One region of the Nonomuraea sp. NPDC004580 genome, then DNA from elsewhere that is predicted to be linked to it. Evidence: riboswitches for the same ligand, from Rfam matches in the RefSeq annotation. Region 1 holds a riboswitch; each other region holds the start of a gene.
The links. Region 1 has a riboswitch for thiamine pyrophosphate ahead of thiD (bifunctional hydroxymethylpyrimidine kinase/phosphomethylpyrimidine kinase). Riboswitches for the same ligand answer to the same signal wherever they lie in the genome.
Positions count from the first base shown of each region.

Region 2: linked by a shared signal. The riboswitch ahead of thiC (phosphomethylpyrimidine synthase ThiC) and the one ahead of thiD (bifunctional hydroxymethylpyrimidine kinase/phosphomethylpyrimidine kinase) in region 1 are both predicted to bind thiamine pyrophosphate.
Region 3: linked by a shared signal. The riboswitch ahead of ABZW11_RS39830 (FAD-dependent oxidoreductase) and the one ahead of thiD (bifunctional hydroxymethylpyrimidine kinase/phosphomethylpyrimidine kinase) in region 1 are both predicted to bind thiamine pyrophosphate.
Region 4: linked by a shared signal. The riboswitch ahead of ABZW11_RS13625 (cytosine permease) and the one ahead of thiD (bifunctional hydroxymethylpyrimidine kinase/phosphomethylpyrimidine kinase) in region 1 are both predicted to bind thiamine pyrophosphate.

Region 1 is NZ_JBEXLH010000012.1:107,983-115,236, forward strand. Features, by position in the region: gene ABZW11_RS15670 (carbon starvation CstA family protein) at 1-777, shown strand, start outside; gene ABZW11_RS15675 (TenA family protein) at 793-1,467, opposite strand; gene thiD (bifunctional hydroxymethylpyrimidine kinase/phosphomethylpyrimidine kinase) at 1,496-2,305, opposite strand; TPP riboswitch at 2,293-2,388, opposite strand; gene ABZW11_RS15685 (ATP-dependent DNA ligase) at 2,446-3,390, shown strand; gene ABZW11_RS15690 (PA domain-containing protein) at 3,563-4,162, shown strand; gene ABZW11_RS15695 (M28 family peptidase) at 4,204-5,649, opposite strand; gene ABZW11_RS15700 (hypothetical protein) at 5,812-6,426, opposite strand; gene ABZW11_RS15705 (hypothetical protein) at 6,634-7,254, shown strand, end outside.
Region 2 is NZ_JBEXLH010000001.1:532,477-539,730, reverse strand. Features, by position in the region: gene ABZW11_RS02370 (betaine/proline/choline family ABC transporter ATP-binding protein) at 1-669, shown strand, start outside; gene ABZW11_RS02365 (ABC transporter permease) at 666-1,442, shown strand; gene ABZW11_RS02360 (glycine betaine ABC transporter substrate-binding protein) at 1,439-2,398, shown strand; gene ABZW11_RS02355 (SDR family oxidoreductase) at 2,439-3,290, shown strand; gene thiC (phosphomethylpyrimidine synthase ThiC) at 3,298-4,842, opposite strand; TPP riboswitch at 4,835-4,947, opposite strand; gene ABZW11_RS02345 (hypothetical protein) at 5,038-5,388, shown strand; gene ABZW11_RS02340 (universal stress protein) at 5,398-6,237, shown strand; gene ABZW11_RS02335 (cellulose binding domain-containing protein) at 6,346-7,254, shown strand, end outside.
Region 3 is NZ_JBEXLH010000069.1:27,332-34,585, reverse strand. Features, by position in the region: gene thiE (thiamine phosphate synthase) at 1-120, opposite strand, end outside; gene ABZW11_RS39840 (Rv2175c family DNA-binding protein) at 98-472, opposite strand; gene ABZW11_RS39835 (FAD-dependent oxidoreductase) at 503-1,672, opposite strand; TPP riboswitch at 1,726-1,842, shown strand; gene ABZW11_RS39830 (FAD-dependent oxidoreductase) at 1,833-3,035, shown strand; gene thiS (sulfur carrier protein ThiS) at 3,032-3,232, shown strand; gene ABZW11_RS39820 (thiazole synthase) at 3,273-3,980, shown strand; gene pknB (Stk1 family PASTA domain-containing Ser/Thr kinase) at 4,237-6,192, shown strand; gene alc (allantoicase) at 6,256-7,200, opposite strand; gene allB (allantoinase AllB) at 7,201-7,254, opposite strand, start outside.
Region 4 is NZ_JBEXLH010000010.1:70,987-78,240, forward strand. Features, by position in the region: gene ABZW11_RS13610 (LCP family protein) at 310-1,455, shown strand; gene ABZW11_RS13615 (DNA-formamidopyrimidine glycosylase family protein) at 1,586-2,464, shown strand; gene ABZW11_RS13620 (rhodanese-like domain-containing protein) at 2,521-2,844, shown strand; TPP riboswitch at 2,898-3,013, shown strand; gene ABZW11_RS13625 (cytosine permease) at 3,003-4,340, shown strand; gene ABZW11_RS13630 (methylated-DNA--[protein]-cysteine S-methyltransferase) at 4,309-4,878, opposite strand; gene ABZW11_RS13635 (ATP-binding protein) at 4,974-6,842, shown strand; gene ABZW11_RS13640 (ATP-binding protein) at 6,985-7,254, shown strand, end outside.

The sequences.
Region 1 (7,254 bases):
GGCATCTCGCAGATCTTCTCCGGCTTCCTCGGCGGCGCGGGGCTCCAGGCGTTCTGGTACCACTTCGCGATCATGTTCGAGGCGCTGTTCATCCTCACCACCGTGGACGCGGGCACGCGGGTGGGCCGGTTCATGCTGCAGGACACGATCGGCAACCTGTGGAAGCCGATCTCCCGGGTGAGCTGGTGGCCCGGGCTCGTCGCGACCAGCGCCGTCGTGGTGGCGGCCTGGGGCTACTTCCTCTACCAGGGGGTCAACGACCCGCTCGGCGGCATCAACCAGCTCTTTCCGCTGTTCGGCATCGCGAACCAGCTCCTCGCCGCCGTCGCCCTCACCGTGGCCACCACACTGCTGATCAAGAGCGGCCGGCTCAAGTGGGCATGGGTGACGGGCGTCCCGCTGGCCTGGGACGCCGCCGTCACGCTCACCGCGAGCTGGCAGAAGGTGTTCTCGCCCGACCCCACGCTCGGCTTCTTCGCCCAGCGCGACCGCTACCAGGCCGCGCTCGACCAGGGGCAGCTGCTCGCGCCCGCCAGGACGGAGGACGCGATGCGGCAGATCGTGGTCAACTCGACCGTGGACGGCGTGCTGGCCGCGCTCTTCGCCGTGCTGATCATCGTGGTCCTCCTCGACGCCGCCCGCATCTGGATCAAGGCGATCCGGCTGCGCGAACCGCTGCCCGACACGGAGACGCCGTTCCAGGAGTCCACGATCGTGGCGCCGTCGGGGCTCATCGCCACCCGCGAGGAGAAGGAGCTGATGGCGAAGTCGCCGTGACCGTGAGGCAGGCCGTCAGGGAGCGAGCCAGGCGGCCGTGGGCCAGCCCTCGCGCCGCCACGCGCTGTCCCAGAACATCCACTCGTACGCCGCCGCCCGCCCGTACGCCTGCGCCATCGCCTCGCGGGTGTCCGGAAGGGAGGCGGCGGCGAGCCGGTCGGTGATGGCCTTGGCCCGCTCGACGGACGCGGCGAACTCCGGGTCGGAGTAGGTGGAGATCCACTTCGCGTACGGGTGCGCGGGGTCGTCGCCGGCCTTGGCGAGCAGCGCGGTGCCGACGTCCTGGTAGATCCAGAAGCACGGCAGCACCGCCGCCGCGATCACGGGGTAGGGCGCCGACAGGGCCGTGGCCTGCAGGAACGACGAGTACGCCAGGCACGTCGGCGAGGTCGCGATGCCCTTGACGGCCGCGCCCAGCTCCTCGATGTAGCCGGAGTGCAGCTCGCGCTCGGCGACCAGCGCGGTGTGCGCGCTCATGGCCCAGAACGCCGCCTCGTCGGAGTCGTCGGCGCGGACGGACGCGGCGGCCAGCGCCTTCGAGAACGCCTCCAGGTAGCGGGCGTCCTGCACCATGTAGAAGGCGAACGTCTCACGGTCGAGCGAGCCGTCGCCGAGTGCCGTGACGAAGGGGTGCTCGTGGATGGCGCGCATCAGCTCGGACGTGCGCTGCCAGATGTCATCGCAGAACATCGCGTCTCTTTCGCGAGAGGGGGGCCGGTTACCAGGCGTTGTGGAAGTGGTGGACGGGGCCGTGGCCGTGGCCGACGCCCAGCGAGTCGGCGGCGCGCAGCGCCTGCGTCAGGTAGTCCTTCGCGGCGCGCACCGCACTGGGCCAGTCGTCGTGACGGGGCCGCAGCGCCGCGATCGCCGAGGACAGCGTGCAGCCCGTGCCATGGGTGTTGTGCGTCGGCACCCGCGGCGCGGCCAGCTCGATCGTGCCCTCGGGGGTGGCCAGCACGTCGACGCAGGTGTCGCCGTCGAGGTGGCCGCCCTTGAGCAGCACCTGCCGGGCGCCGAGCGCGCGCAGCCTGGCCGCCTGCGCGTGCATCTCGGGCAGCCCGCTCACCTGCGGCTCGCCGAGCAGGTCGGCCGCCTCGGGCAGGTTGGGAGTGATGAGGTCGGCGCGCGGCAGCAGCGTGCGGCGCAGCTCGCTCACCGCGTCGGCGGGCAGCAGCCGGTCGCCGCTCTTGGCGACCATGACGGGGTCGAGCACGACATGAGGCGGCCGGTATGTGTCGAGCGCCGCCGCCACCGCCTTGATCAGGTCGGCGTCGCCCAGCATGCCGATCTTCACGGCGTCGGCGGGCACGTCGGTGAGCAGGGTGTCGAGCTGCTGGGCCACGAACGCGGCGGGCACCTCGTGGATGCCGGTCACGCCCGTCGTGGTCTGCGCGACCAGCGCGGTGACGACCGTCATGCCGTACGCGCCGAGCGCCGAGAAGGTCTTGAGGTCGCCCTGGATGCCGGCCCCGCCACTCGGATCGGTGCCCGCGATGGTCAGGACCTTGGGAACGGCGTTCGCTGCCATGACGTCCCTTCGCTAGTGCGAACTAGATCAGGTTCGACGGGTGTAATCTCAGCCCGGCTTTCCGGGCACCCCGCGTCAACGGCTCACTCTAACAGGCCGGGTTGTTGACCACACGTTCGAGTGTGGGCATCGTAGGGCGGGTGGCCGCTGACGAGACGCGCGACGGGGTCTCCCTGACCAACCTCGACCAGCCCCTCTTCGACGGCGCCGACGCCACGAAGCGGGACCTGGTCGACTACCTCGACGCGGTCGCGGGCCGGATGGTGCCCGTGCTGCGCGACCGGCCGCTCTCGGTCATCCGGGTACGCCCCGGGCAGGAGCCGTTCATGCAGAAGAACCTGCCCAAATACGCTCCCGACTGGGTGCGTTCGGTGTCCGTGTGGGCGGATTCCTCCCGGCGGCGGATCACGTACGCGCTGTGCGACGACCGCAGGACGCTGCTCTGGTTCGCCAACCAGCGGGCCGTCGAATACCACCCGGCGCTCTACGCCGGTGAGCACCCCACGCACATGGTGCTCGACCTCGACCCGCCCGAGCACGACTCCTTCGCGCCGGCCGTCCGGGGCGCGCACCTCGTCAGGCAGGCGCTGGCCGACTGCGGGCTGGCCGGGGCCGTCAAGACCAGCGGGGCCAAGGGGGTGCACGTGTTCGTGCCCGTCGTGCCCGGCACCGCGATGGACGACCTGGCCGCCGCCACCCGGGCGCTGGCCGCCCGCGCCGAGCGGCTGGACCCGGCGCTCGCCACCACCGCGTTCATCAGGGAGGACCGCGAGGGCAAGGTGTTCCTCGACTCCACGCGGGCGGGCGGCGCGACGGTGGCGGCCGCCTACAGCCCGCGGATCCGGCCCGGCGTGCCCGTCTCGTTCCCCGTGGCGTGGGACGAGCTCGACGGCGTCCGGCCTGGCGAGTTCACCATCCGCACCGCTGTCGAGCGGCTGGGTGAGGGCGACCCGTGGGCCGAGCACATGCCGGAGCCGCAGTCGCTGCCCGCCGACCTCGTCGAGGAGGGGCACACGATCCCGGTGGCGCGCGCGCAGGCGATGCACGAGGGCAAGCGCCGCGCCCGCGCCCGCCGCGCCGAATAGCCGTCTGCGCCGCCGCGCCAGATAGCCGCCCGGCCCCCGCATCGGATAACCGCCTGCGGCGCCGGACTGCCGCCCGCGGAGCCGGGCCGTCACCCGCGGCCGGTGGCGGGGGCTGTGGGCGGCACGGCTGGCGGCGGATAAGTCCGGATTTATGGGTCTTAACGATGATCGGTTGGCGGGTTACCGTCCGGGGGCGGCGAACGGCCCCGCGGTGCTCGACCGCGTCTCGCCCGACGCGAAGTCGTACGTGCCGGGGGAGGACTTCCACACCTTCCAGCCCTCGCCGCCCGGTGACGTCACCGCGCAGGTGCAGGGCGTGGACCTGACCCTGCCACCGACCCCTGCGCCCAGCTCGACCAGCGGTTGCGAGGAGGCGGACTTCGCCGGGTTCGTGGCGGGGAACATCGCGCTCATCCAGCGCGGCACCAGCCCGTTCGCCCAGAAGGTACGCAACGCGGGCTTCGCGGGCGCGTCCGCGGTCATCGTCTTCAACGAGGGCCAGCCTGGACGTACCGACTCGACCCCGCTCGACCTCGGCGAGTGGCGGGCCGGCGGCATCTTCACCGGCGCGGAGGGAACCAAGACGCCGGAGGAGGCGGCGATGTTCGGCGGCACGGCGGGCGCGCCGTACGACCCGTGCTACCACCAGGCGTGCGACACCCTCGCGAACGTCAACGCGACGGTGTTCGACGTGAACGCCGACGCCATCGCGGACTCGACGGCCCGCTTCGCCTTCGACCTGCGCGGCATCCCGCCACGCACTGCCCCGTAGCCCGCTTCGCCGGGGCGAGGGCGCTCTCGCCCCGGCTGCGGTCAGCGGGTGATGGTGACGTCGTCCACGCCGGCCTCGACCAGGGAGGCGCCTGAGGCGTCGGCGGCGTCGAGGAGGATGCGAACGGTCTGGCCCGTGTAGGCGTTCAGGCTCGCCGTGGCGGTGGTCCAGGCGCCGTTGCGGTTGGTGGCGGCGCCGGGCTGGTTGAGCACGGTCGTCGTGGTGCTGCCGACGACGCGGACGCGCAGGTAGTCGGCGCTGGAGGCGTTCGAGCCGTGCGCCAAGTAGTACGAGAAGGACAGGTTCAGGGGGCCTGCCGAGGGGAGCGTGATCGGCGGTGACTGGATCGAGGTGACGCCGCCGTCGATGTCGTGGTCGCCCGCCGACGGGCCGGCCAGGCGGCCGGTCACCAGGTCGTTCGTGCCGCTGACCGTGGTGCCGAGCTGCTTGGCGCCGCTTGAGGTGGTGTCCTGCGGGTCGCCGCGCTCCCAGAGCCCGGTGCCGGCCGTGTCGGTGCCGTCCGGGTCCGCCGTCCAGCCCGTGGCCGTCTCGAACGTGTCCTGCCAGACCACGACCGGCGGTACGGCAGTGGCGAGGGTCCACACGGCGTGGGCGATGGCGTCGGCGTTCCTGTTCAGCGCGGTGTCGTTGATGTTGGCCGTGGTGTCGCAGGAGCGGTGGTAGCAGACGTCGAACGCCTGCCCCGCGGTGCCGCCCCACAGCGCGGCCTGCGCGCTGGACTTGATGCCCTCGGCCCCGGTGAACGTGCCACCGGCCGGGATGCCCGCCGCGATGAACGGCCCGTAGTCGGAGCGGCCGTCGAAGTCGGTGCCGCGGGTCTGCACGCCGATGGAGGTGAAGTAGTCCTGGAGGGTGCGCTCCAGGGCAGCGGACCCGGCGGGGCCCGGCCCGGCGCCCGTCCCGTCCGAGTTGTCGCCGTCGTACACGAAATATCCGGCGTTGGAGGAGCCGACCATGTCGAAGTTCAGGTACCCCTTGATCCGCGCGCGTTCCGCGGCCGGCAGGTTGTTCACGTAGAACCGCGACCCGCGCAGCCCCAGCTCCTCCGCGCCCCACCAGGCGAAGCGCAGGTGCTTGGCCGGCTGCAGCGCCTGGCGGGAGACTTCGAGCGCGGTCTCCAGGACGGCCGCGCTGCCCGAGCCGTTGTCGTTGATGCCGGGCCCCGCGGTGACGCTGTCGAGGTGCGCGCCCACCATGAGCACGTCGTTCGGGTCGCCGCCCGGCCAGTCGGCGATGACGTTGTAGCCGGTCGCGCCGTTGTAGGTGAACGACTGCAGGGTGGTGGTGTAGCCGGCCGCGTCGAGCTGCGACCTGACGTAGTTGGCCGAGGCGAGGTAGCCGGGCCTGCCGTGCGCCCGGTTGCCGCCGTTGGCGGTGGCGATGGACTGGAGCTGCGACAGGTGGGCCTTGACGTTGGTGAGGGAGATGTCCGGCGGCGCGGCGGCCCGCGCCGGCCCGGCCGGCATCACCGTGATGAGGGACAGTGCTGCGATCGCCGCGATGAGGGGTGATCTCGTTTTCCAGGACGTACGCCTAGATAAGAGCAAGGCGGCGCCTCCATCCGAGGTCGAGGGTGGAAGATCCCGAGATGGTGCTGAATGGACGGTAACGCCGCGAAGGTGGTTCGCCTAGCTGTTTGTACGAGTGGTGATGCCGGGTTTGAGCGCCGCCACCGCCGCCTCGGGGTCCTGGGCGAAGAACCTGATCGAGGTCACCTCGGCGCGGCGGCCCAGCGGGCGGACCACGGTGACCGGCTCGGCCAGCTCGACCGTCACGTTCGTCTGCGAGGAGACCGCCACGGTCAGCCGCCCGCCCTCGACCGTGATCATGCCGCCCTGGTGGTACGCCCGCCCGGTCCGTACGCCCGCCACCAGGTCACGGGGCACCCGCAGATCGAGATAGACGCTGTACCTGACCCGCAGCTCATCGGCGGTGACCACGTGTGGCCTGGTGGCGCAGCCGGCGGCCAGCATGAGGACGTACAGCAGGCCGTACAGGTCGGCGATCAGCACCCCGTACCGCAGCCAGGCGGGCACGCCCAGCGCGGCCAGCAGCAGGTCCACGACCACGGTCTCGACCGCCATCGCGAAGCCCATCAGGCCCAGCATGAACGCCTGCTCCTTGCCGTACGCGAGCGCCGTCTCCCCGTCCGGCACCCCGTGCCGCCGCCGCACGATCCACGCCGCGATGGCGGCCAGGCCCTTGACCTCGAACCCCACGATCCGCAGCACCGCTCTGACCATGTGCTTCCTTTCTCCGGCGGTTTCCCCGCTCATGGGACACGTTGACGTCGCGTCAAGGTCAAGCCCGCCAGACCTGCTCGGCATGGGTTGAACCCGTCGCGAGGTGCCGGCGTACAACCTGTCGGACCTGCGGCACCCGTCGATGACCTGCCGGAACGCGATCACCGGCGGTGCCGCCCACGCTGACCGGCCACCACGGGGACGGCGATGGAATTTCATGCATGGAGCGACGGCCTGGCTCTGCGGCCGCGCGATTACCTCGGCATGGGCGAGCCTCTGGCCGCCGTCGTCAGGGCGGCGGGCCCGCTGACGGGCGAGTGGCTCTACCTGTTCGCCCTCGGCACCGCCACCACGATGGCGCGCCTGCACCTGGGCGGCATCGCGGGGCTGCGGCTCAGCCCGGCGAACGTGCTGATCTCACCCCAGGGGGAGGCGATCTTCGCCCCGGGGCCCAGGGACAGCTTGTTCCCCGGGCACGACGTCGGCGACTGGGCGGGCGTCGTGGTGTTCGCGGCGACGGGGCGGCTGCCGGACGACGGCGCCGACCTCGACCGGCTGCCGCCCGCGTTGCGCGCGGTCATCGACGAGTGCCGCCGCCCGGATCCGGGTGCCCGCCCGTCGGCCGTGGACCTGGTCCGCATCCTGCTCGGGCATCCCGGGCGGCACCCTGGGCGGCATCCCAGGCGGCATGTTGGGCGGCGTCGTGGCGGCTCGGTGCACGAGCTGCTGCTGGCGGCCGAGCGGCGGACGATGCCGTACGAGCGGGTCCGGCATCCTGAGCCCCCGCCGCCTGAGCCGTTGTGGCGGCGGCGGGCCTACCTCGCGGGG
Region 2 (7,254 bases), on a different contig from region 1:
ATGGACGAGCCGTTCGGCGCGCTCGACCCCATCACCCGCGAACGCCTCCAGGACGAGCTGCTCCGCCTCCAGGACGACCTGGCCAAGACCATCGTCTTCGTCACGCACGACGTGGACGAGGCGCTCAAGATCGGCGACCACATCGCGATCATGCAGCGGCCCGGCCACATCGTGCAGTACGCCCGCCCTGCCGAGATCCTCACGAACCCGGCCAGCGACTACGTCGAGCAGTTCCTGGGCGCCGGCTCGTCGATGCGCCTGCTGCGGCTGACGAAGGTGGGCGACATCGAGCTGGACCAGGTGCCGTACTTCTCGGAGGACCGTGACTGCGCGGAGCTGCTGCGCGAGATCGAGCGCGACGGCCGCGGCTACGCGCTGATCACCGACGGGATGCGCCGCCCGCTGCGCTGGGTGAGCCAGGCCGACCTCGAAGGCCGCACAGGCCCGGTCGGTACGGCGGGCGACCCGGTCACCGGCACCATCCACCACCGCATGACCTTGCAGGACGCCCTGGAGGCGTTGCTCAACGCCGACACCGATGTGGTGCCGGTGGAGGGCAGGCGGCGCTCGTACGCGGGGGCGCTGTCACTGAGCACGGTGCAGAACGCGATCCAGACGATCAAGGCGCGCGAACGCGAGCGCCGCCACCGCAGGAGCGGTGCCCTATGACGGTCGAAAGCGCCGCCGGCAGGGAGGCGACCACTCCTGAGCCGCGCATCGGACGGTCGTGGCACGCGATCCTGCCCCCGCTGTGCTACCTCGCCGTAGCCGCCGCGATGATCGTTTACACGCAGGTCGTGCCGCTCGACAGCATCGAGCGCGGCTCGCTCAACCTGACGTTCCTGATGCGCCGCACGTGGGAGCACATCCAGCTGGTGTTCTTCTCGACCGTGCTGGTGCTGCTGGTGGCGCTGCCGCTGGGCGTGCTGCTGACCAGGCGCGGGCTGCGCAGGGCCACGCCGGTGGTGCTGTCGCTGGTGAACCTGGGCCAGGCCACCCCCGCGGTGGGCCTGGTGGTGCTGCTCGCGGTGGTGTTCCAGATCGGCTTCTGGACGGCGGTGGCCGCGCTGTTCGCCTACAGCCTGCTGCCGACGCTGCGCAACACGATGGTGGGCCTGGAGCAGGTGGACCCGCGCCTGGTGGACGCGGGGCGCGGCATCGGCATGTCGGCGTCGGGGGTTCTGTTCAAGGTCGAGCTGCCGATGGCGGTGCCGGTGATCCTCTCGGGCATCCGTACGACGCTGGTGCTGAACGTGGGCACGGCGGGCATCGCGGCGTTCATCGGCTCGGGCGGACTGGGCGACCTGATCACCGCGGGGGTGAGCACGCAGCGCAACCTGATCCTGGTCACCGGCTGCGTGCTGATCGCGGTGCTGGCGCTGCTCATCGACTGGGCGGCGGGCCTGGCGCAGCGGCTGCTGTCGCCGAAGGGGCTCTCATGAGGGCGTTCCTGGCGGCCGTGGCGGTCATGGTCTGCGTCGTGGCCTGCGGGCTGCGGCCGGCGTCGTCGTTCGTGCCGCCGGTGGAGCCGGGCGGCATCCGCCCGGTGCCGGGGCTCGAAGGGCAGCGCGTACGGGTGACGTCGAAGGAGTTCACCGAGCAGCTCGTGCTCGGCAAGATCGCCGTGCTCGCCCTCACCGCGGCGGGCGCGGACGTGGAGGACAGGACGAACGTCCAGGGCAGCGTGAACGCCCGCGCCTCGCTCATCCGCGGCGACGCCGACCTCATGTGGGAGTACACCGGCACCGGCTGGATCACCTACCTGGGACAGCAGAAGCCCATCCAGGGGGCGGAGGCGCAGTACGAGGCCGTACGCGACCTCGACCTGCGCAGGAACGGCATCGTGTGGCTGCCGCCCGCCCCGCTGAACAACAGCTACGCCATCGGCGTCACCCGGGCGTCGGCCGAGAAGTGGGACCTGTCGAAGATCTCCGACATCCCCAAGGTGCCGGTGGCGCAGCGCACCTTCTGCGTGGACCACGAGACGTTCGGCCGCGACGACGGCTTCCTCGGCATGCTCAAGGGCTACGGCCTGACGTACGGCGAGGAGGTGCCGAGGGCGAACGTGCGCAGGGTGTCGGTCGGCGTGCTCTACAACTCGGTCGCCAGCGGCCAGTGCACGTTCGGCATGATGACCACCACGGACGGCCGGGTCAAGGCGCTCGACCTGGTGCTGCTGGAGGACGACCGGCACTTCTTCCCGCAGTACAACGCGGCGGTGACGATGCGCGAACAACTCGCCGACGCGCATCCGGAGATCGCGAAGATCTTCGCGCCGATCAGCGCGAAACTGACCGACGACGTCATGCGGGACCTGAACGCGCAGGTGGACGTGGACGGCGGCATGCCCGCGCTGGTGGCCCGCGACTGGCTCAGGTCGGAGGGATTCGTCCGATGACGGGCGTTAACCTCACCTGACCACGGGCAGCCCGCAAGGCATGTCGCACACACCACCACCGCAGAACCAGCCGTACCCGGGCAAGACCGGCGAGATGGCCCCTGAGCCGCGCGACGAGATGCGCGACTACGTCGGACGCGACCTGCTCGCCGGCAAGAAGGCCCTCATCACGGGCGGCGACTCGGGCATCGGCCGGGCGGTCGCCGTGGCGTTCGCCAAGGAGGGCGCGGACGTCGCGATCGCGTACCTGAGCGAGCACGAGGACGCCGCGCACACCCGCAAGCTGGTCGAGGAGACCGGGCGGCGCTGCGTGACGCTGCCGGGCGACCTGGCCGACCGTGCGCACTGCGCGTCGGTCGTCGAGCAGGCCGTCTCCGAGCTGGGCGGCCTGGACGTGCTGGTCAACAACGTGGCCTACCAGCAGCCGGTGAGCGGCCTCGAGGAGCTGGACGACGAGCAGTGGGAGCACACCTTCGCCGTCAACATCCACAGCTACTTCCGCATCATGAAGGCCGCGCTCCCGCACCTGCGCGAGGGCGCGGCCATCATCAACACCTCGTCGATCAACGGGCTGCGCGGCAACAAGTCGCTCATCGACTACGCCGCCACGAAGGGCGCGATCAACGCCTTCACCTACTCCATGGCCCAGAACCTGGTCGAGCGGGGCATCCGGGTCAACGCGGTGGCGCCTGGCCCGGTGTGGACGCCGCTCATCCCGGCCACGATGCCGGAGGAGAAGGTGGAGAAGTTCGGCCAGCAGGTGCCGATGGGGCGACCCGCCCATCCGGACGAGATCGCCCCCTCGTACGTGTTCTTCGCCTCCGACCGGCTGTCCTCGTACTACACGGGCGAGGTGCTGGCCCCGATCGGCGGCGAAACCCTGCCGGGCTAGCGGCCCGTCACTCCACGTAGATCGTGCCGCCGAGGCGCCGGAACTCGGCGGACTTCTCCTCGAAACCGGCCTGCCTGATGTCGTGGCTGATCCGCATCGAGCAGAACTTGGGGCCGCACATCGAGCAGAAGTGCGCGGTCTTGGCGGGCGCGGCGGGCAGTGTCTCGTCGTGGAAGGCGCGGGCCGTGTCGGGGTCGAGCGAGAGGTCGAACTGGTCCTCCCAGCGGAACTCGAAGCGCGCGTCGGACAGCGCGTCGTCCCACTCCTGCGCCTTCGGGTGCCCCTTGGCCAGGTCGGCGGCGTGCGCGGCGATCTTGTACGTGATCACGCCGGTCTTCACGTCGTCCTTGTCCGGCAGGCCGAGGTGCTCCTTGGGGGTGACGTAGCAGAGCATGGCGGTGCCGAACCAGCCGATCATGGCGGCCCCGATGCCCGAGGTGATGTGGTCGTAGCCGGGCGCGACGTCGGTGACGAGCGGGCCGAGAGTGTAGAAGGGAGCGTCGTCGCACAGCTCGCGCTGCAGGTCGACGTTCTCCTTGATCTTGTGCATGGGCACGTGGCCAGGACCCTCGATCATGACCTGCACGTCGTGCTCGCGCGCGATCACGGTCAGCTCGCCCAGCGTGCGCAGCTCGGCGAACTGGGCCTCGTCGTTGGCGTCGGCGATCGAGCCGGGCCGCAGGCCGTCGCCGAGCGAGAACGACACGTCGTAGCGGGCCAGGATCTCGCACATCTCGGCGAAGTTCTCGTACAGGAAGCTCTCGCGGTGGTGCGCCAGGCACCAGGCGGCCATGATCGAGCCGCCGCGCGAGACGATGCCGGTCTTGCGGCGGACGGTGAGCGGCACGTGCGCGAGCCGCACGCCCGCGTGCACGGTCACGTAGTCCACGCCCTGCTCGCACTGCTCGATCAGGGTGTCGCGGAAGACCTCCCACGACAGCTCCTCCGGCCGGCCCTTGACCTTCTCCAGCGCCTGGTAGATCGGCACGGTGCCGACCGGGACCGGGGAGTTGCGCAGGATCCACTCGCGGGTCTCGTGGATGTCGTCGCCGGTGGACAGGTCCATGATCGTGTCGGCGCCCCAGCGGGTGGCCCAGGTCATCTTCTCCACCTCCTCCTCGATGGAGGAGGTGACCGCGGAGTTGCCGATGTTGGCGTTGATCTTCACGAGGAAGTTGCGGCCGATGATCATGGGCTCGGTCTCGGGGTGGTTGACGTTCGCGGGGATGATGGCCCGGCCGGCCGCGACCTCGTCCCGTACGAACTCCGGCGTGACGCCCTCGCGGACCGCGATGAACTCCATCTCCTTGGTCACCAGCCCGCGCCGCGCGCAGCCGACCTGGGTGACCGGGCGCCCGGCGGCCCGCCGCTCCTCGATCCACTCGGCCCGGCGGCGCGGCAGGCCCCGCCGCAGGTCGGGCTCGTAGGAGGGGTCGGTGTACGGGCCCGAGGTGTCGTACAGCGTCACCGCCGTGCCGTTCGACAGGTTCACCCGCCGCATCGGCACCCGCAGCTCGCCGCTGTAGATCTTGGAAAAGCGCGCGTCGGTCATCGCGCAAACTCCCTTCGCCGGCATTACCCGGAGCAGGTTCTGGCGGTCGGCGGCTGGCAGCCGTCCTCTCAGCCCGGTCTCCACCGGGCTCCCGCGTTGGACGGCGGTGATCGTACCCACGCGGGGCGCGCTCCCAAACCAGGGCGAAGAGGTTTGGCCGGTCTTCTCAGCGGTACGGACCCCATCAGGGGAAACATGATGAGAATCGCCGCTGTCGCAGGACTACTCGTCGTGATGGCCGCATCCGGCGCCACCGCCGCCGCCGGGGACGGCATGCAACAGCACGAGGTCAGCCAGGAGCAGTTCGACACCCTGCTGGCCCAGTGCCGCTACTCCGATACCGGTAAGGCCAAGTGCCGCGCGAACGTCAGAGAGCTCTATCGCGTCGGCCGTACCGATCCGTCGCTCGACTGCCGTACCTACTCCGGCGTGACCGTCTGCGGCACGCTCAAGCTCAGCAAGGCGGAGCGCGCGTGCGTCCGCGACTCCGAGGCCAAGGGACTGTCGTTCCGCCGCGCCGAGGTGGAGTGCTACACCGCGTCCTGAGGAGCCGAGTTGATCATTGTAGGTGTGGACGGCTCCCGTGCCGGCCTGGAGGCGGCCGGCTGGGCCGCCACCGAGGCCGTGCTGCGCCAGGTGCCGCTGACCGTCGCGCACGTCGTGCCCAGGTGGGTGTGCGAGGAGGACCAGCCCGTCCATTACGCCGAGGTGGCGCGGTGGATGCGTGAGGGTGCGCGGACCGTGCTCACCTCCGCCAAGGACCGTGCGCTGCGCGAGCGGCCCCAGGTGCGCATGGAGACCGTCCTGCTCCCCGGCGATCCCCGCGCGGCCCTGGTCAAGGCCGCCGCCGCAGCCGAGCTGCTGGTCGTCGGCAGCAGCGGCATCGGCGGCGTGCGCGGGCTGCTGGTCGGCTCGGTCGCGTACGGGGTCGTCGCGCACGCCGAGACGAACGTCGTCCTCGTCCGCGACCGCCCCGCCACGCCCGGCGAGGTGGTGGCGGGCACCGACCTGTCCGCGTGCGCCGAGCGGGCCCTGGAGTTCGCCTTCGCCGAGGCCGAGCTGCGCGGGGCGCGGCTGCGGGTGGTCCAGGCGTGGGCCTGGCCCCAGCCGGGCGGCTTCGGCCCGGCCGACCCCGCGGGCGAGCAGGGCCACCTGCGGGCGCTGCACGAGGCGCTGTCGCCGTACCGCGCCCGGCATCCCCGCGTCGAGGCGGTCGCCGAGATCGTGCACGGGCATCCCGTGGACGTACTGAAGGAGGCGGCGGCAGGGGCCGAGCTGCTGGTGGTGGGCTCGCGCGGGCACGGGCAGCTCGCCGGCATGCTCATCGGATCCATCAGCCACGCCATGCTGCACCACGCGCCCTGCCCGCTGGCGGTGGTGCGCGCCGCCGCCTGAAAGTTACATGCGTCCCCGCAGGTCACGCCCGCGGGCCTGATCTTCAGCTTCCCCGTTCCGCTTGCCGCTCCTTACGATCTGCGCAGACTGACGACGGGAGATCGGACGATGCGCGCAATCGGCGCCGTGCTGGCGGGAATGGTGACCGTGATCGCGGCCGTGCTGTTCGCGACGACGCCGGCCGAGGCCGCGGCCGTACGCATCATGCCGCTCGGCGACTCGATCACCGGCTCCCCCGGCTGCTGGCGGGCCCTGTTGTGGAACCGGCTGCAGAGCACCGGCCACACGAACATCGACTTCGTCGGCACGCTGCCGCCGCAGGGCTGCGGGGTGGCGCACGACGGCGACAACGAGGGCCACGGCGGCTATCTCGCCACCAACATCGCGAACCAGAACATGCTGCCCGGCTGGCTCTCGGCCACCCGGCCCGACGTCGTGCTCATGCATCTGGGCACCAACGACGTGTGGAGCAACATCGCGCCTGCGACGATCCTCGGCGCGTTCACCACGCTGGTGAACCAGATGCGGGCGAGCAACCCGAACATGCGGATCCTGGTCGCTGAGATCATCCCGATGAACCCGGCCCCCTGCCCCGACTGCGGCCGGCGCACCGTGGCCCTCAACAACGCCATCCCCGCCTGGGCCGCCGCGACCTCCACCGACCAGTCGCCGATCACCGTGGTCGACCAGTGGACGGGCTTCAGCACCGCCACCGACACCTACGACGGGGTGCACCCGAACGCCGCCGGTGACCAGAAGATGTCCGACACGTGGTACCCGGCCCTGGTCGAGGCACTCGCGGGCACCCCGACCCCCACCGTCACGCCCACCGTACCGGCCGGTGACTGCGCGGCCGCGTACAAGACGACGGGGCAGTGGCAGGGCGGCTTCCAGGGCGAGGTGACCGTCACCAACACCGGCACCGCGCCGATGAGCGGCTGGACGGTGAGCTGGACGTACGCCGACGGTCAGCGCGTCACCCAGCTCTGGGGCGGCACGCTGAGCGCGAACGGCTCG
Region 3 (7,254 bases), on a different contig from region 1:
CTGGATGATGTCCACACCGCCGGCCAGCACCGCGTCGAGGAACTCCGCCAGATCGCCGCGGTCGCGGCGGCCGTCTGTGCAGAGATAGAGGCGGGCCTCAGAAAGCGAGGGCTTGGGCACGCCGCTTGACCTCTGTGTGACGGCCCGCCCTGATCGCCTCGATGGGCGAGCCTGGCAGTGACTCGTCGGGGGTGAAGAGCCAGCGCAGCGCCTCGACGTCGTCGTAGCCGGCGTCCTGGAGCACGGTGAGCGTGCCTGGCAGGCCCTTCATCACGTCCTTTCCGTCGAGGAACACCGCGGGCACCTGTGGCCCGCCGCTGCCGCGGCGCACGCCGAGCAGCTTGTGGTCCTTCAGGAGTTGCTTGGCCCGCCCGATCGGGAGATCGAGGCGTGAGGCCACTTCGGGGAGGGTGAGCCACTCGTCGACGAGCTGGTCGGTCTCCCGGTCGATCTGTGCAACAGAAAGCGTCACGAAACCACAACTACCACATGCCGTCCTTGCTCAAACAACACAATCTCGTAGGGGCACTTGTGGATCTACCAGGCGTTCCGTGTCCAGCCGGTGACCCGCCTCGATGATGCGCCGGCCCTGGACGAGATCGCGCGGCCGGTCCACGGCCAGCACCGCGGCAAGCGTATCGTCCGCCGTGAGCCAGACGGCCGACCACTTGCCCTCGGGCTCGCCCCGGTGCACGATCCGCTCGCCCGACGCGTGGTGGCCGGCGTATTGGAGCATGTGGCCGAACTGCTCCGACCAGAAGTACGGCACCGGGTCGTAGACCGCCTCCTCCCCCATCAGCGTCGCGGCGGCGACCTCGGGGGCGTTGATCGCGGTGTCCCAGTGCTCGACCCTGAGGCGGGCGCCCCAGCGGCGCGACCACCAGGCGGCGCAGTCGCCCACGGCGACCACCCCGGGCAGCGAGGTGCGCAGGTGCTCGTCGGTGACGACGCCGTTGTGCAGGTCGATGTCGGCGTCGGCCAGCCACTCGACGGCCGGGCGCACGCCGATGCCGGTGACGACGACGTGGGATTCGACGAACTCGCCGCCCACCAGCCGGACTCCGCCCTCGTCGACCGACTCGACCATGGTGCCGAGGCGCAGGTCGATGCCGTCGTACCAGGGGATCGTGCGAGCGCCGAGCTCGGTGCCCACCGCGCTGGCGAGCGGGGCCCGCGCGGCCTCGATGACCGTCACCGTGCAGCCGGCGCGGCGGGCGGCCGTCGCCACCTCGGCGCCGATCCAGCCCGCGCCGATGACCGTGACCCGCGCCCCTGGGACGAGCATCACGCGCAGCTCATGGGCGTCGTCGAGGGTGCGCAGGACGTGCTGAGGGCCGTCGCCCGGCAGCCTGATCGGGTCGGCGCCGGTCGCGATGACCAGGCCGTCGTAGTCGAGCTCGCCCTCGGTGGTCTCCACGACGCCCGCGCGCAGCGACTTCGCCGCGACCCCTGGACGGAAGTCGGCCTGGAGCCGCTCGAGGTCGGTGTCGATGAAGCTGGTGTCGGCATCGCCCTTGAGCACCGCCTTCGACAGCGGCGGGCGGTCGTAGGGGCGATGGCGCTCCTGGCCCAGCAGCGTCAGGCGACCGGCATAGCCGCGCCCGCGCAGGGCCTCCACCGTGCGCACTCCCGACAGGCCCGCTCCCACCACCACGACATGCTCCACGGTCATGACCATAACGGGGGCGGTGCGTGGACCCGGCACCGAGGCCGTAGGCTGTGGACGGAAAGACGCGCGGGAGTCCGGCCGTGACCGGGCTGAGAGGAAGGCTGCAGCGGGCCTTCGACCGCAAGACACCTGATCCGGATCATGCCGGCGAAGGGAGCGGATCATGGATGTGATCGTGGGCGGCGGGGTCGTCGGGCTGTCCGTGGCCTGGCGGCTGGCGCGCGAGGGGCGGCCGGTCACCGTCGTCGACCCGGCACCCGCCTCCGGGGCCTCCCACGCGGCCGCCGGGATGCTGGCGCCGGTCAGCGAGGTCACCTACACCGAGGCGCCGCTGCTGCGGCTGGGCGTCGCGGCCCTGCGCCGCTGGCCCGCCTTCGCCGCCGCCCTGGCCGAGGACGCCGCCCTTCCACCCGCTGGACCCGAAGGGGTGAGCGGGCTGGATCTGCGGGCCGAGGGGACGCTCGACGTGGCGTTCGGAGCCGATGACATGGCGGCGCTCGATGAGCTGGCCGCGTTCATGGAGAAGCTGGATCTGCCGGTCGAGCGGCTGACCGGGCGCGAGTGCCGGCGGCTTGAGCCGATGCTGGCCCCGTCGGTGCGCGGCGGGCTGCTGGCGCCGGGCGACGCGTGGGTGAACCCGCGCCGGGTGACGGCGGCGCTGCTGGCCGCCCTGGAGCGGCGCGGCGTCCCCATCGTGCGGGCCCGCGTGAGCGAGCTGGTCCGCACGGACGGCGCCGTCACCGGCGTCCGCCTCGCCGAGCCGCCCGCCGAGCCGCCCGCCGAGCCGCCCGCCGGGCCCGCTGAAGGCCGTGGTTCCGCACCCCTCGCCGCCACGGACGGACGAGCCGGAGACGAGGTGCTGGCGGCCGAGCGGGTGGTGCTGGCGGCCGGGGCGTGGAGCGGTGAGCTGGCGGAGGTGCCGGTGCGGCCGGTCAAGGGCCAGATCATGCGCCTGCGCTCGCCGCAGCCGCTGCTCACCCGCTGCGTACGCGGCACCGTCCACGGCTCGCCGGTCTACCTCGTCCCCCGGGGCGACGGCGAGCTGGTGGTCGGCGCCACCCAGGAGGAGCTGGGCTACGACACGAGGGTGACCGCGGGCGGCCTGTACGAGCTGCTGCGCGACGCCAGGGAGCTGGTGCCCGGCGTCACCGAGCTGGAGGTCGCCGACGTGGTGGCGGGGCTGCGTCCCGGCACGCCCGACAACCTGCCGGTGATCGGTCCCGGCAGGACGCCGGGGCTGACGTACGCGACGGGACACCACCGGGGCGGGGTGCTGATGGCCCCGCTGACGGCGGCCATCCTGATGGGCGAGGAGAGCGAGCTGGCGGCCCTGTGCTCGCCGGGGAGATTTCGGGAAATTTCATGATTATTACCATCAACGGGTCCGCGCACGAGCTGGCCGACGGCACCACCGTGGCGCAGGCCGTACGTACGCTGACGACGGCCACCACCGGAGTGGCCGTGGCCGTGAACGACGAGGTGGTCACCCGCGGCGCCTGGGAGACGACGGCGCTCAGCGACCGTGACCGCGTGGAGGTGCTGACGGCGGTGCAAGGTGGATGAGCTGATCATCGCCGGCGAGAAGTTCTCCTCCCGGCTCATCATGGGCACCGGCGGCGCCCCTTCGCTGGAGGTGCTGGACCAGGCGCTGGCGGCGTCCGGCACCGAGCTGACCACGGTGGCGATGCGGCGGCTCGACCCCGCGGCCCGTGGTTCGGTGCTCGACGTGCTGCGTGGGCGCGGCATCAAGGTGCTGCCCAACACGGCGGGCTGCTTCACCGCGGGCGACGCCGTGCTGACGGCCCGGCTGGCCAGGGAGGCCCTGGGCACGAACTGGGTCAAGCTCGAAGTGATCGCCGACGAGCGCACGCTGCTGCCCGACCCGATCGAGACGTTCGACGCGGCGGAGCGGCTGGTGGCCGACGGGTTCGTGGTGCTGCCGTACATCGGCGACGACCCCGCGCTGGCCCGGCGGCTGGAGCAGGCCGGATGCGCGGCCGTGATGCCGCTCGGCGCGCCGATCGGCTCGGGGCTCGGCATCCGCAACCCGCACAACATCGAGCTCATCGTGGAGGCCGCGTCCGTCCCGGTGATCCTCGACGCGGGCATCGGTACGGCGAGCGACGCCGCGCTGGCGATGGAGCTGGGCTGTGACGCCGTGCTGCTGGCCACGGCCGTGACGCGGGCGCAGCGGCCCGACCTGATGGCGGCGGCCATGAAGGGCGCGGTGGTGGCCGGGCGGCAGGCGGCCCAGGCGGGCCGCATTCCGCGCCGCCGCTACGCCGAGGCCTCCTCACCGATGACCCCCTGAGCCGCCCGCCGGGCCTCCTGAACGGACGCCGGCGAGGCCTCTGCCGGGAAGCGGGCGTCGCAGCCGTGACCCGAACCGGGCGGCGGAGGCCCGGCCCCTGGTCCCGGCCGGCGGGAGCGGCATCGTGACACCGTGCGCCCCGGCGACACGCCGGGGTCACTGCCGCATCGCCGTCACACACGGGACGAGAACGTCTCCGCATCGGTTTCGGGCGCTAGGGCCATGCCGGTGGCAAAACGCCCGTAAACTCAGCGGGGTGGACACGACGACTGCGGACCCCCTGGTCGGGCGGCTCCTCGATGGGCGTTACCGCATCGAGGGCCGGATCGCCCGGGGCGGTATGGCGACCGTCTACCTCGCGCTGGACGTCCGGCTCGACCGGACCGTCGCGCTGAAGGTCATGCACCGCTCGCTCGCCGAGGACCCGGCGTTCGTCAGAAGGTTCATCGGCGAGGCGAAGTCGGTCGCCAGCCTGTCACACCCCAACGTGGTGCACGTCTTCGACCAGGGCACCGACCACGACGTCGTCTACCTGTCGATGGAATACGTCCCTGGCCGCACCCTGCGCGACATCCTGCGCGAGCGCGGCCGGCTGCCGGCCCGTGAGGCGCTGGAGATCCTCATCCCGGTGCTGGCCGCCCTGGGCGCGGCCCACCAGGCCGGCATGGTGCACCGCGACGTCAAGCCCGAGAACGTCCTGATGACCGACGACGGCCGGGTCAAGGTCGTCGACTTCGGCCTGGCCAGGGCGATCGAGGCGACCAACCAGACCCGCACCGGCGTGCTGATCGGCACGATCGGCTACATGGCGCCCGAGCAGGTGATGACCGGCGCCGCCGACGTGCGCAGCGACGTCTACGCCGCCGGCATCATGCTGTTCGAGCTGGTGACCGGTCAGCAGCCCTACGACGGCGAGACCCCGATGTCGGTGGCCTACCGCCACGTCCACGACACCGTGCCCGCGCCGTCCTCGGTCTATCCCGACGTGCCGCCGCTGATCGACACGCTGGTGGCCAGCGCGACCGCCCGCGAGCCGCACGACCGCCCCGCCGACGCGACCGCGATGCTGGTGGCGGCGGTGGAGACCCACCGCGTGCTGCCGCGCATGACCAACCCGCCCGGCACTGGCACGGGCACTGGCACGGGCACTGGCACTGGCACGGGCACTGGCACTGCGGCCTATCACGCGCAGCCGGCGTCGGGGCCCGTCCCGTTCGCCGCGTCGGCCCCGTCGGCGCCGCAGGCGGCGCCGGCCCACACGATGATCCAGCCGCGGGCCGAGCTGCCGGAGAAGCGCCGGTTCCGGCCGAGCTGGTTCCTGGCGGTCCTGGCCGTGGTGATGGTCGTCGCGGTGGGCCTGACCGGGTGGTACTTCTCGCTGCCCGAGCAGGTGAAGGTGCCCGACCTGGTCGGCAAGGACCTGGCGCTGGCCGAGAAGGACCTCGTCGGCGCCGGGCTGAAGGTGCGCAAGGGCGAGAGCCAGTACGACGAGAAGATGGCCGAGGGCCTGGTGCTGAGCACCGACCCGGTGGCCGACACCGAGCTCGACGAGGGCTCGACGGTCACGCTGACGCTCTCGCTCGGCCCCGAGCGCATCGTGGTGCCCAACGTCACCGGCATGAACGGCAACGACGCCCGCGCCGCCATCGCCAGGGCCGGCCTGACCGTCGGCAGCGTCAAGCGCCAGCCCAACCAGCAGGTCGAGCGCGACAAGGTGATCCGCACCTCGCCGCAGGTGGGCGAGAAGATCAAGAAGAGCGCGAAGGTCAACATCTTCGTCAGCGCCGGGCTCACCATGCCCGACGTCAACGGCATGCCGAAGGACGAGGCGGCCGGCTTCCTCAGCTCGCAGGGCTTCCAGGTGCACGTCAACGAGGTCGACGACGACGCCGAGCCGTGCACGGTCATCGCCCAGACCCCGAAGGCCAAGTCCGAGGTCGACAAGGGCGCGCCCGCGATGATCACGGTGGCGCGCTGCCAGACGCCGTTCCTCGACTGGTTCAGGGGCGACAACGAGGCGCGTGACGACCAGCAGTTCGCGATGGTGCCCGGGGTCATCGGCAAGAACGTCAACGACGCCAAGTCGGAGCTGGAGGCGCTGGGGTTCCAGGTGCGGGTGCAGCGGCTGGGCAACGGCGGCGTGGTGCAGTTCCAGCGGCCGCTGCCCAACAGCGAGCGCCCGCCGGGCAGCACGGTCATCCTCTGGCAGTGACCGCCGATCCCCCGGCGGGGTCGGCGCTCAGCGCTCGTGAGCGGCCCCGAAGGGCCCTGAGGGTCAGGCCAGGTGGCCGTGCAGGCGGACGCGGGCCAGGCCGCCGTCCGGGTAGATGTCCACGCGCACGTGCGTGACCGGCGTGTCGGCGCCGAGGCGGAAGCGGTGCGGCGTGTCGGGCTGCAGGCGCGTCCTCGGCAGCAGCCCCACCTCGCGGTCGCCGTCGAGCCCGGTGAGCGCGACCGCGCCGGGCGCGTTGAACAGCAGGTTGGTGGTGTCGATCTCGGCGAGCCTCACGACGCCGCGCCCGGCCAGCCTGATGACGATCCAGTCGTTGCCGCCGTCGCGCCGCCGCGCGGTCTCCCAGCCCTCCGCCTGGTGGCGGGCCAGGCCGGGGGCGATGACGTTGTTGGGCGCGGAGTAGAACTCGTCGGAGCAGGCGGTGACCAGGCCGCCGTTGGCCAGCGCCGCCAGGTCGATGCCGAGGCCGTCGTAGAGGGACAGGTCGGGACGTACCTCGCCGTGCACGCGCAGCCGGGTGACGCCGCCGTCGGGATGGATGTTCAGCCGTACGTGGGTGTAGCGGGCGTCGTCGGTCACCGGGAAGAGGTGCTCGGCGTCGCCCTTGAGGTCGGACAGCGGCACGATCTCGGTCCAGGGCGCGGCGAGCACCTCGGCCGGCGACGGATGCCCCGCCACCGACGTGGCCTCGACGGACGCCCGGGGCGGATAGTTGCCCTTGAACCAGGCCGTGTCGATCACCACGCCGCGGATCACGCCGGGCAGCCCGAGGCGTACCAGCGCCCAGTCGTGGCCGGGCTCGCGGCGGCGGCGGGTCTCCCAGCCGTCGTACACCTGCCCCTTGTTCCCGAACGTCTCCGGCAGGAAGCCGGGGCGTCCTGGCTTGATCAGGCTCTCCTTCTCGGCGAACGACTCGTCGCTCGCGGCCACCACCGAGCCGCCGTACGTCCGCAGGGCGAGGTCGGGCAGGCGGGTGCAGCCGTCCATCTATCGCGCTCCCAGCAGGAATCGTCCGTGCGGCGCGCCGTCCACCGGCCGGCC
Region 4 (7,254 bases), on a different contig from region 1:
GCGGTCGTCCATAACCGTAACGATGCTGGTGGCATCTATGTTTCCGCAGTGACTCTCCGCTGGTTCCGCGTACTTTTCCGTAGGAAATCCTTGGCGGAGCGTCTTCACTGGCGAGGGTTGGACGTAGCGTTTATGACAAACCGAAGGGAAGAAGGCGAAGTGTCTGAGGACGACCGGACGCGGGCTTACCGCTCGCCAGGCGACGGCCGCCCGCTGCCACCGCGGCCCGGTGACGGCCTGCGCTCTGGAGGCGCACCCGCGCACCGGATCCCGCCCGGAGGGCCGACGCCGCCAGGAGGGCAGGGCCCCGTGCCTGGGGCGGGAGCGCCCACCCAGAAGCTTCCCGCCGCCGCCCCAGAGGGCCCCGCAGAGGCTCCTCCGCGCAGGGGGTCCTCCAGGGTCTACGGGCGCGAGCGGGCCGGCGACAGCCCGGTCAGGCCGCTTCGCTCGCGGTCCGGTGGTCCCGCCGAGCCGCGGCCGCCCAAGGGGCCGCGTAAGAAGATCTCCGGCAAGGCGATCCTGTCGATCATCGCCGGGTTCCTGGTGCTGCTGCTCGTCGCCGGAGTGGGGTTGTTCTTCTGGGTCGACTCGCGGCTGACGGGCATCGATGGGGTGCTCGACGAGTACGAGGGGCGGCCCGCCGACACGCCTGGCACCAACTGGCTGCTCGTCGGCTCCGACAGCCGCAAGGGCCTGACCGCCGCCCAGCGCAAGAAGCTCGCCACCGGGCGGGCCGCGGGGCAGCGTACGGACTCGATGATGCTGCTGCACATCCCCGAGGGGAGCGACGCGCCCACGCTGGTCAGCCTGCCGCGCGACTCCGCGATCACCATCCCGGGCAGGGGGCGCGACAAGCTCAACTCCGCCTACGCCTTCGGCGGGCCCAAGCTGCTCGCCCGCACGGTCGAGAACGCCACCGGCGTGCACATCGACCACTACATGGAGATCGGCTTCGCCGGGTTCGTGGACATCGTGGACGCCGTCGGCGGGGTCGAGATCAACGTACGGGCCGCCGTCAACGACCCCAAGGCCGGGCTCAAGCTGAAGAAGGGCACCCAGGTGCTCACCGGCTCGCAGGCGCTCGGCTACGTACGCACCCGCAAGGGCGGCGCGCTGCCCGACTTCGAGCGGACCAAGCGGCAGCGGCAGTTCCTCAGCGCGGTCGTGAAGAAGGCCGCGAGCCCCGGGGTGCTGCTCAACCCGTTCACCGCGATTCCGCTGGCCGCCAGCGCGACCGACGCGGTCGAGGTCGACTCGGGCACCGGGGCGTTCACCATGCTGTCGCTGGGGCTCGCCATGGGCGACAGCCCGGTGACGACGGTGGTGCCGTTCGGCGGCACCGAGCGCGTGGCCAGCGGTGACGCGGTCAAGTGGGACAGGACGAAGGCGCTCGCGCTGTTCAACGCGCTGAAGGAGGACAAGCCGGTGCCCAAGGACGTTGTTGACGCCGGCTGACCCCGCGCCAGGCGGCTGACCCCGCGCCAGGTGGCGGCCACCGCGCTGATCGTGGCGGTGATGTTCCTTTCGTGATCGTCACGGTCAGCGCCCTGATGGCTTCGGTTTGGTGCGGCCGTACTCTGGGGGCATGCCCGAACTTCCCGAAGTCGAGTCGCTCACCCATTTCCTGCGTGAGCGGGCCGTGGGCCGCGCGATCGCGGGGATCGACGTGGTGGCCATCCAGGCGCTCAAGACGTTCGACCCGCCCGTCACCTCGCTCGGCGGGCTGACCGTCACCGGCGTGAGCAGGCACGGCAAGTTCCTCGACCTCGACTGCGACGGGCTGCACCTGATCATCCACCTGGCCCGCGCCGGGTGGCTGCGCTGGCGCGACGACCTGTCGGGGGCCAAGCCGGTGCGGCCGGGGAAGGGGCCGCTTGCCGTACGCGTGCGGCTGGCGCCCGACGACGAGGGCCTGGCGCCCGGGTTCGAGCTGACGGAGGCGGGGACGCAGAAGCGCCTCGCCGTCTATGTCACGAAAAGTCCGGACGAGGTGCCCGGCATCGCCGCCCTCGGCCCCGACCCCATGGCCGAGTCGTTCACCGTCGAGGCGCTCAAGCGCATCGTCGGCGGCAAGCGCACCCAGATCAAGGGCCTGCTGCGCGACCAGAAGGTGATCGCCGGCATCGGCAACGCCTACTCCGACGAGGTGCTGCACGCCGCCAAGATGTCGCCGTTCAAAGTCGCCGCGACGCTGACCGACGCGCAGATCGCCGACCTGCACGAGGCCATCGTGACCACGCTGCGCGACGCGGTCGAGCGGGCGCACGGGCTCGCGGCCAAGGACCTCAAGGCGGAGAAGAAGTCGGGGCTGCGGGTGCACAACCGTGCGGGGCAGCCGTGCGACGTGTGCGGCGACACGATCAGGGAGGTCTCGTTCGCCGACTCCTCGCTGCAGTACTGCCCGACCTGCCAGACCGGCGGCAAGCCGCTGGCCGACCGGCGCCTGTCCCGCCTGCTCAAGTAGGACATGCGCCCTTGGGCGTGTCCGGTGCACGGCCTCGGGCACGCCATGATGGAGTCATGACCGTTCCTGAGATCGAGGCCAGTGCCGTGCCCGCAGACGCTTACCTGCTCGACGTCCGCGAGCAGGACGAATGGCTGGCGGGCCACGCGCCGCAGGCCGTCCACATCCCCATGACGCAGATCCAGGGCCGGGTGGAGGAGGTCCCCGGCGACCGCACGGTCTACGTCGTGTGCCGGGTGGGCGGCCGGTCGCTGCAGGTCGCGGCGTGGCTCAACCAGCTCGGACGCGAGGCGGTCAACGTCGGCGGCGGCATGCAGTCGTGGGAGGCCGCGCGGAAGCCGATGGTCAGCGAGACGGGCCAGGAGCCTTTTGTGGCGTAAGTCGCCCACTATGGTGATTTGACTCTCTCTAAGGCAAAATAAGGGCGCAAACTATAGATCGTCGCGGGAGCTCGGGGTCGCCGGGCTGAGAGGGCAGCTATGCATCCGCTGCCGACCGCCTGAACCTGTCCGGGTAATGCCGGCGTAGGGAGTGTGCGATGTCGCACGGCGTCGAAGAAGTTCCGCTGACCCTCGAAGGCGAGGCGCCCAAGACCCTTGGCGTGCTCGATCAGGGCGCGCTCTGGGCCAACCTCGGGGTCAGCCTCCTCGGCTTCTCCGGGGCGCTGCTGCTGCTCGACCCGCTGGGCAACGCGCCGCTCACCCTGGCGGCGGCGCTGGTCGCCACCGTGGTGGGCAGCCTGATCGGCACCGCCATGGTGGGCCTGTCGGCCATTCCAGGCACCCGCACCGGCAAGCCGGCCATGGTGCTGCTGCGCGGGCTGTTCGGGGCCAGGATCTCCTACGTCCCGACGGTGCTGAACATCATCCAGATGATCGGCTGGGGCGCCTTCGAGCTGTGGGTGATCGCCAAGGGGGCCGGCGCCATCTTCCCGTCGGTGCCGTACCAGGTGTGGGTGCTCGTCGCGGGCGTGCTGACGACGGCCCTGACCGTCTGGCCGCTCGGCTCGATCCGGCTGCTGCGCCGCTACGTCACCGTCGGCGTCATCGTGGCGATGATCTGGTTCGCGGTGTTCTTCCTGCGCGATGCCCCCTCGCCCGAGGGCGGGAGCTGGACGGCCTTCCCCGCCGCCGTCGACTACGTGATCGCGCTGTCGGTGTCGTGGGTGCCGATGGCGGCCGACTTCGCCCGCCACTCGCGCTCGGGACGCGCCGCGTTCACCGGCGTGGTCGGCGGCTACACACTGGCCCAGGTGGCCTGCCTGGGGCTCGGCGTCTACGCGGTGGCCCTGGCGGGCGCGGACGGCGTGCTGGCCGACGCGACGTCGGTGTTCACGCCGTTCGTGGCGGTGCCGCTGGGCGCGCTGTTCTTCGGCATCCTGGTGCTGCGCGAGACCGACCAGTCCTTCGCCAACGTCTACTCCACCACGATGTCGCTGCAGAACCTCATGCCGCGGGTGGACCGCCGGATCCTCTCGACCGCCATCGGCGTGGTGACGGTCGTGATCGCCCTTTTCGCGGACGTCAACTCCTACGGCGTGTTCCTCGGCGTGATCGGCGCCGTGTTCGTGCCGATGTTCGGGGTGCTCGCGGTCGACTACTTCGTGCTGCGCCGCGGCGAGGGCTGGAACACCGCCGAGGACGCCCCGTCGCGCTGGCCGATGCTGGTGCCCTGGGCGCTGGGCTTCGCCGCGTACTGGCTGACCACCTCGACGCCGACCTTCCCGCAGTGGGACGCGCTCTGGACGGGCGTGCGCGAGGCGCTCGGGTTCGTGCGTCAGCCGTGGATGAACGGCGCGCTCGGCGGCGCCTTGGTGGCGGCGCTGGTCACGCTGCTCATCGGGCTCATCCAGCGGTCGCGCGCTGCTCGACGTTGAGCAGGTGCTGCTTGGCGGCGGCGCCGCCGGCGTAGTCGCCGAGCCCGCCGTCCTCGCGCAGCACCCGGTGGCAGGGCACGATCACGCAGACGGGGTTGGAGGCCAACGCGTTGCCGATCGCGCGCAGCGCGCGCGGCCTGCCGATGCTCTGGCCGATCTCCTCCAGCGTCGTGGTGGTGCCGTAGGGGACCGCCATGGTCTTCTGCAGCACCGTACGGGCGAACGGCGTCGCCAGCGTCAGGTCGACCGGCGTGGCGAACGTCCGCAGCCGCCCCGAGAAGTAGGCGTCGAGCTCTCTGCGCACCGGGTCGAGCCGCCGCGCGTCGGGCCCGATGAACCGCCCCACGTTCCGCGTGATCAGCTCGAACACGTCATTTTCCGCCTCGAAGCTGCACGCCGCGATGCCTTTGCCGGTCACCGCCAGCACCATCCTGCCCACCGCGCCGTCGTAGGTGCCGAACGCGATGTCGGGTGGTGTCTCACCCCGATAGGTGCTGGAGGTCACCCGCAGCAGGGCATCGAGATCGTTGCTCGACATACCCCTCACCCTCCCACCTGCCGGGAATCACCGTGACCGCAGCGTATCGGACGGATCGCCCGACGCACCCACCGCGCCACGTGCACTATGGAGTAGTGGGGGACGAATGGGCCGGTAGTGACGATGAGATCGCTCGTGCGGCGCTCGCCAGCTCGCCCAATGCCATCGTGGCGCTCGATCGCGACCAGAGCGTGCTGGTGTGGAACGCCGCCGCCGAGCGCATGTTCGGCTGGAGCGCCGACGAGCTGCTCGGCCGCCGGGCGCCGATCGTGCCGGACGAGCTGGGCGCCGAGCACAACGCGGTGCTGGAGCGCGTACGTACGGGAGAGCCCGTGTCGCTGCGCACCAAGCGCCTCCACGCCGACGGCCGGGTGCTCGACCTGCGGGTGGACATCAGCGCCCTGCGCCTCGGCAGCGCCGTCGCCGGTTACGTGTGCGCCTACCACCCGGCCAGGGCCGACGAGATGGCCGAGCACCGCATGGCGCGCCGCGCCCGGCTGGTCGCCCGCCTCACCGACGTCGTGGGGGACATCAACTCCGACCTTGAGCTGTCGGCCGTGCTCGACCGCATCTCGGCCAGCCTGACCGAGCTGACCGGGGCGGACGCGGGCGGGTTCGTGCTCATCGAGGGCGAGCGGCTGCGGCTGGTCAGCACGTACGAGCTGCCGGAGGCGATCAGGGGCACCACCACCGACCTGCGGACGAGCCTGGTGGACAAGCTTTTACGCACCGGCAAGACCGTGATGCTGGAGTCCCACGGGCTCGACGACCTGGTGTGGGCCAAGCTCAAGGGCCTGCACACGATCGCGCTGGGACTCGCCGCGGTGGGCGGGCGGCCGTACGGCGCTCTCTATGCCTTGTTCGCCCGCCGCAACCCGGGGCACCTGGAGCTGGAGCTGCTTGAGCTGCTGGCCGGGCATGCCGGCATCGCGGTCGGCAACGCGGTCGCCTACCAGGAGGCGGTGCGGCAGCGGGCCCATGAGCGGGCCGTGTTCGACGCCAGCGCCGACGGCATCGCCGTGCTCGACCAGGACGGCCTCGTGGTGCGCTGGAACCCGGCCGCCGCCGAGCTGACCGCGCTGCCCGCTGAGTCCGTGATCGGCGGCCCGCCGCCGTTCCCGCTGCCCAAGGCGGGCGAGAAGGGCACCTTCCAGCTCGACAACGGGCGCTGGCTCGACGTGGTGAGCGCGCAGATCGAGGAGACCGGCGAGGTGGTCGTCGACTTCCGCGACGTGACCGCCGCCAAGGAGCTGGAGGAGGCCAAGGACCTGTTCCTCGCCACGACCAGCCACGAGCTGCGCACGCCGATCACCATCGTGCGGGGCTTCGCCAGCACGCTCGACTCGCGCTGGGACGACATGAGCGACCCCGCGCGCCGCTCGGCCGTGCACACGATCGCCGAGCGTGCGAAGTCGCTGGGCGTGCTCATGGACCACCTGCTGCTGGGCGCGCGGGCCGGCGCGGACGAGCTCAAGGTGCGCATCGAGGAGTTCGACCTGGGGGAGCGCATCGTGGCGGCCACGCTGGGGCTGCCCGAGCTGTCGGACCGGCACCGGGTCGAGGTGGACGTGCCCGAGGGGCTGCCGTACGTGCTGGGCGACGCGCTGGCCACCGACATCCTGCTCGGGCAGCTGCTGGAGAACGCGTTCAAGTACTCGCCCAAGGGCGGACTGATCAGCGTGGCGGCCTGGCCGGAGGACGACAACGTGGTCGTCGTCGTGGACGACGAGGGCGTCGGAATCGCCCCGCCTGACCGTGAGCGGATTTTTGAACGCTTCGTCCAGGTGGACAGCGGCGACCGGAGACGGTTTGGTGGAGTGGGGCTCGGTCTCTACATCGTCCGCAGTCTCGCCAGGGCACAGGGAGGAGATGTCAGCGCTCATTCGCGACCAGGAGGAGGCACCAGAATGCGGCTCGTGCTGAGGGGCTCTTCCACTATCGGATCCGACACACCGATGCGGTAACGAGGTGGTCACGGTTGCGCTGATCTATCTTCCAATGTGTACAAGCTGTGATCGAGATGCGGTTTCTGGGATCGAGTAACGGGGCATTTCGGTCGTACCGGGGAGTGTTCCCGCGGGGGGCACAGGGAACGGGGAGGTGGGTGTGTCAAGCGTGGTGCTGCTGCCGTACGCGCCGTCCAGCGTCGCCGTCGCCCGCCAGCGTCTGAGCACTGATCTGCAGGACAGTGGGGTCTTCACCGCGGCCATCGACGATGCCGTGCTCGTCGTGAGCGAGCTTCTGAGCAACGCGCTGCGGCACGCTCATCCGCTGCCGTCGGGCATGGTGCGGGTGGCGTGGCTGCGCAGTGACGATCACATCGAGGTGGCGGTCAGCGACGGGGGCGCCGCGACCGAGCCCCGTGCGGGCCGGCCG